2 regions of the Peribacillus suis genome follow, and region 2 is predicted to be linked to the other one. Evidence: riboswitches for the same ligand, from Rfam matches in the RefSeq annotation. Region 2 holds a riboswitch; the other holds the start of a gene.
What was found. Region 2 has a riboswitch for preQ1 ahead of AC503W_RS15370 (VUT family protein). Riboswitches for the same ligand answer to the same signal wherever they lie in the genome.
Positions count from the first base shown of each region.

Region 1 (3,172 bases), 1.5 Mb from region 2:
AATCTTCACAGTAAATCAATGAATCTCTGTAGAATTGGGAGTACTCGGCAAGCTCGCTATCTTTTTTTCCTTTATAGTCCACACTCTCCAATTGGAATAACTGAAGTCCAAACGTATTCGATTCTAGCCATCTACCTTCTCCATCCTTAAAATTCACAAAGTCTACCATTGAGTTAATAAGGGTACTTCGAAGTTGTTCTTCTTCTTTTAGTTGTTTGAACTCTTCTCTTTTAGATAAGTAGAGAAATAAAATCAAACCGATTAATAGGACAAAGATGAACCCTTCTGCTCGCTGGAGTTGAAGGAACGCCTCTTTAGTATTCAAGGAATTCGTTAAATAGTAATTGAAAACAAGTAATGTGGTCATTCCAGAAAGAATGTAGATTACTAATATGATACGTCTCGGCATATGGGTCTCCCTGAATTCTCCGACATTTCAAAGCTGAAATACATACACATTTTAACAAACTATTGGCTGAAAATATACGATTCCACACAAAAAAAACAGGCAGCAAGGTTACCTGTTTTTCTTAAAGAGTGATAGGTTCTTTTTTTTCTTGAAGCGCTTGTAGATAAGGAAAAAGGTTAAGAGCAGGAAACCGAGTACAATCAATGTATATTGATTCATCTCTACGGAAAGAAGTCCATATGGAATTAAAGAGAGAAAGAAGAAGTAGATGAGATTGCCTAATGCTGTTGCCATTAAGAAATCTTTGAAGGTGACGGAACTAACTCCAGCTGCAAGGTTTATTAAACTTGTCGGTATGAAAGGGAAAATTCTACCGGTAAAGACATACATAAACCCATGATCCTTGACGGAATCCTGCGAGTCGGTACCCATCTTTCTTAAAATCAATGACTGGAACCAGTGCCTGGCAGCATAGAAAATGGTTCCTGACGCGACCACGCTTGTTAACCAACTCCATAGATACCCGAATGCAAAGCCAAAGATCGTTACATTAATTGTTAAAAGTAAAATCAGGGGGATGACAGTAAAGGAGTTCTGAATAATCATCAAAACGAACGTCACTACAAAGGTAAGAAGGAGATTTTCTGTCAATATGGCTATCACGGATTCCAAGTCGCTATTCCAAATCATCGTGAATAATTCTGAATTTAGCCCGATGAATGTTACTACAATCAGAAGGACGAGTAACATCAGTATTTTTTTCTGCAAAAAGTCACCACCATTTATCAATTTTTTTGAGTATGGTTGAAAAAAAGAGCCGCTGCATGTAGCAGACAGCTCTTTGAATATAGAATGTTCTTTTACTTTATGCACAGTGAGTTCAAAGCAACTTTCCAAATTGAATTCTTTTATTCATCATATAAATGATGGGTGCCCCGATCAGTAGGACGAGGAATTCCCCGGCTGCTGTTGTTGCCCAACTTATTAAGAATGGCAATCCTAAGACTAAATTCAATTCTATGGCTATTAGGAACATCGTAACCGTGAATATTATGATGGTCATGGCCATTCGACCCTTAATGCCCGTTATGAAACGGGAAGAAAAGATGACAAGCAATAAGGCTATCAGAGATTGCCCGACCCCAAAAATCAAGTCATATGCCCCTAACTGTGAAAAGAAAAGGTTCGATATGAACACACCGACGACTATGCCGGATATATATTTCTTATTAAATACAATAAGATGATTCAACATTTCGGGAATGCGGAATTGAAGCACCCCAAACATAATCGGCTGAAGCACGAATGAGACAGCGATATAGATGGCAGCCAATAGACCATTTATCGCGAGCGTACGAATATTCATATTTTTCTCTCCCTAGTTTTTTATCGTGGGATGGTTACGAACCACGTTAGGCTTTTGCCCGAAGTTTAATAGTATCGTATTTTGGCCTCTTTCGTCAATTTCAAGATTTTATGCGAAATATTGAATATTTAGAATAAAGGAAAGAGATTTTGCTTTACTATAGTGAAGAATGGTACGATTCATAAAAAGAGTTAAAGGAAAGGGATGAAAGTAAATGTCAATCGAGAGTGTTAGGGCCCACTTTAAACAATGGAACAGGGAACATGATGTGATGGAATTCAAAACATCTAGTGCCACAGTAAACCAAGCTGCGGAGACAATCGGGGTTATACCCGCGCGCATTGCCAAAACGTTGTCATTTAGGGGAGAAGGAGACCAAGCAATTTTGGTCGTGGCCGCTGGAGATGCGAAAGTCGATAATAAGAAATTCCGGAAAATGTTTGGGTTCAAGGCAAGGATGTTATCTCCAGAAGAAGTTCTTGAACAGACCGGACATGCAATCGGGGGTGTCTGCCCATTTGGATTGGCAAATGAACTGGATGTTTACTTGGATGTTTCGATGAAACGGTTTGAGACAGTTTTCCCGGCTTGCGGGAGCGCGAACTCAGCCATTGAACTTTCACTCGGGGATTTATTTCAATTCTCAAAAGCAAAGGACTGGGTAGATGTTTGCAAGGACTGGGAACAAGAAGTGAATGAAGATATGCAGAAACATATCATTTGAATGAAGGAATAAAGTCCACTTCATGTGGACTTATTTCTGATAGTGGGGAGTTATTAGGTTCTAATGAATTAGGATAGAATGCTAATGATGGAGGGTCATGGATGTCCAATGTAGAGTACAAAAACAACAATAGTAGTTATCACAGTCTTAAAAATCTATATGAGGAAAATATCACGGTCAGAAGCATAGCCCAAGAGTTTGAGTTTTGTGGAAAAGATGAATCGGCCATTGATATCAAAAATGTAATGGAGGAAAAACACTTTGATACATTGGCCGTGAAAGACCAGGGGGAAATCGTTGGTTATATCGATAGACATGAACTTGGCGAAGGGAACATTTCGGATTATATGAAGCTCTTTTCCCCAAGGGAACTTGTATCGGATTCAACGCCCTTGATCCAATTGTTAGGCATTTTTAAGAAGAAAACGAGGGTATTCGTGTTAGAGAATAATTCAATCAAAAAGTTAATCACGCATGCCGACCTCCAAAAACCACCAATCAGGATGCTGATTTTTGGCTATATCACTTTATTGGAAATGAGACTTAGTGATATTATCATGCATCGATTCGGGGGTGAAAGCTGGTATCCGATGATTAGTGAGGATCGTCTACATAAGGCAAGTGAATTATATGAAAGGAGAATGGAGAAAAATGAGGAGATTAATTTAATTGA
Region 1 is NZ_CM182019.1:439,253-442,424, forward strand. Features, by position in the region: gene AC503W_RS02165 (ATP-binding protein) at 1-409, opposite strand, end outside; gene AC503W_RS02170 (TVP38/TMEM64 family protein) at 518-1,177, opposite strand; gene AC503W_RS02175 (QueT transporter family protein) at 1,290-1,775, opposite strand; PreQ1 riboswitch class I at 1,782-1,826, opposite strand; gene AC503W_RS02180 (YbaK/EbsC family protein) at 1,990-2,499, shown strand; gene AC503W_RS02185 (hypothetical protein) at 2,601-3,172, shown strand, end outside.
Region 1: linked by a shared signal. The riboswitch ahead of AC503W_RS02175 (QueT transporter family protein) and the one ahead of AC503W_RS15370 (VUT family protein) in region 2 are both predicted to bind preQ1.

Region 2 (3,172 bases):
CATGGAAACGACACCTTTCACAGGAAATTCCGTTCCCACTTTTAAAGAAAAGACCCCACCGAGGGAAATCCCGACAACGGCGATATCCTCGTACCCTTCTTCTTTAAGGAAATGGTACCCATCCACTACGTTTTTCCACCATTCCTTTGGACCTGTATGGATAAGTTCCTCAGCTGGCAATCCATGACCTTTATATAGAGGTGCGTGGCAGGTATAGTCGCGGTCATTGAGATAACGACCCAACTTCTTCATATCTGCTGTGCTTCCAGTAAATCCGTGAAGTAAGAGAACTGCTCTATCTCCACCTTTGTATGTGAATGACTCAGGTGCAATGACTTTCATACTATCTGCTCCTTTTCCTCATGTTATATATATTGAAATTTCTGATAAAATCATTAACTATTTAAAATAATCACCATTACCCCGATTATAGTACCTATGCCTTACTTAGGACAAGTGATGCGGTCCGAAGGACATTTTACTATGACTGGTTTTATTAAGCAATCTAAATTTTCCTTTTTTTAGTTTAGCAATGATGTACCTTATATTTCGAGGTACATCATGTTAATAAAAAGGTACGTAATCATACCGTACCTTTTCCCTTCTTATTATCGATAACCTTGTTTGACTACGCAGGACAGGAATCTAATTTCCTATAAGAAAAACCCGTTTAACAACGGGTTTTGTTTACTCGCATTCTCTCGATTCTAGCTTATCAAGGTTATGCTTTCTGTAGTTGGCACAAGAAAGCTTCAAGCATTCTCCCTGGACTTGCGGACCATATTTCTCGCGAAAAGCCTCCAAGCAATAGCACTTATCTTCTTCTTTAGTATCATCCACCAAGCGCATTCCCTCCATTATTGATCCGCTTTTCAAGCCTTACATGGATTTTCCCCAATAGAATGGCCCCCATTGACTGAATGACCGTTTTGACAATAATCTGACCAACAATCGCGGCAGGTACAGAGGACCACGGCAAGATGTTCGCCCCCAGTGGACTAAGCCCAATCACCACAAATATTGCGGAATCGAAAAATCCTCCAACTACCCCTGAGTAAAATACCCTCCAACTTAATGGTAGCTTCAATCGAGTATATATTTCCGTATCTGCCGTTTCCGCCACCACGAATGAAAGGGCGGAAGCAAATACGATTAATAATGTGTCGCCTAACAAGAATGATACACTGGCTGATAAAATTAATGCCAGGATAATGCACAGATAAGTCCTTGCCCTGCCAAATTTATTTTGAACTAAGTCACGGAAGATGAAGGTCCCTCCGATCAACAATGTCCCCATCGGGATGATGAACATACCAAATTGCAATGGCATAAAAGCGGCTGTGACCACATTCGCGGTCACAATGGACAATAAATACAATAGAACCCTTAACATTTCTTACAATCTCCTTTTATAGGAAAAAACAGCACCCTAAGAAAGAGTGCTGTTCTCCTTAGTTTTTTTGAGAGGGTAGCTAGAACCTCTTCCGCCTCAAGCGGATTATCTTTTTTCCTTTTTCATCTTATCTTGGATACGGGAGTAAATCAAGGATAAAAGTACCCCCTCGCGTATCTAAAGGTAAAGAACATATAATAGAAGAGAAACGGCATTTAATAGAAAGTATGACCTCCCCATCCTTTTCCTTACACGCCCCGTTTATTTCCCCAGATATACGTGTGCAGCTGGGGGAGCACCTTCACATCATTCAGTTCGTCATCGGCAATCACCCGATTAATTAACTGTTCATATTTTCCCAACAGTTCACTGACCAGCTGCCGATCGTCCGTCGTCACGCTGTCATCATTGCCTACCTGCAGGTAATAAGGAATGCCTGGATAGCGGGCATGTACATTCTTCGCATATTGATAATCAGCTTCATCAAATACGACAATCTTCAAAGAAATTTGATTTTCATCCCTTCTATTGGAAAGCTTAGATAGGATATCATCGAGCACTCCAAAATCGGTCTTCATCCTTGAACTTGGCGGTTTTGGTGAAATCGTCAGTTCATCAATATCGAGAAACCAATCCTGCCACCGGCTACCTTGCGTCTCCACGCCAATTCTGATGTTCTTTTCTTTTAAAAGGGTGATTAACTCAGCCATATTCTTCAGGAGGCCGGGATTTCCCCCGGATATCGTCACGAAAGAGAAACCCTTGCCTCCCTTGAGTTTTAGCTCCTCCCATATTTCATCAGCTGTCATGTGGGCGATATCTTCCTTTCCGGTCCCATCCCAGGTGAAGGCGGAATCACACCAAGCACATGAATAGTCGCACCCAGCTGTCCGGACGAACATCGTCTTTTGCCCGATGACCATGCCTTCCCCTTGAATGGTCGGGCCGAAGATTTCCATGACGGGCAGCTTACTCACAGTCCATCCACTCCCGTCTTGCTTCAGCATAACTCGTCGGCGTTTCATAAAGACGGACAAATTCAACCCTAGCCCCTTTATAGTCCTTGTTTTGCAGGGCATCAGCCATCTTTTCATAAATCCAGACGACGATATTTTCAGCTGTTGTATTCATAAGCGGCAGCGTTTCATTCAAATAGCGGTGGTCAAGATGAATGTCGATTTCATTTTTCCAGATTTCTTTGATGTCGCCAAAGTCGATCATCAACCCACGGGAATCATTATAGCCGCTTATGCCAAAAATGACTTTATACGTATGGCCATGCAGATTCTTGCATTTCCCTTCATAATCATGAAGATGATGGGCTGCATCAAACGTGAATTCCTTGCTCACGAGCACCCGTCTTTGATGATAGTTCAATTGATTACGATGAATGTCCTGTTCTATTTTTTGAAGCTTATCGACAATCTTGAACCCATACATTATAGGTTCACCTGCCGTCTAATCACATAGTCATCCAGACCCTTTTTTCGAAGCTTGCATGCCGGACACTCCCCACAGCCATCGGCTATGATTCCGTTATAACAAGTCAGCGTCTTTTCACGAACGAAATCAAAGGCACCCAGTTGATCCGCCATTTCCCATGTTTCTTCCTTATTCAGCCACATAAGCGGCGTATCTATAACAAAAGACTGATTCATCGAGAGATTCAAAGTGACATTCAACGATTTAATGAACACATCCCGGCAGTCTGGATATCCGCTAAAGTCCGTTTCACAAACACCGGTTACAATATGCTTCGCCCCAATTTGGCTTGCAAGC
Region 2 is NZ_CM182019.1:3,155,157-3,158,328, forward strand. Features, by position in the region: gene AC503W_RS15365 (alpha/beta hydrolase) at 1-342, opposite strand, end outside; gene AC503W_RS15370 (VUT family protein) at 833-1,393, opposite strand; PreQ1 riboswitch class I at 1,446-1,488, opposite strand; gene queE (7-carboxy-7-deazaguanine synthase QueE) at 1,642-2,370, opposite strand; gene queD (6-carboxytetrahydropterin synthase QueD) at 2,363-2,833, opposite strand; gene queC (7-cyano-7-deazaguanine synthase QueC) at 2,833-3,172, opposite strand, start outside.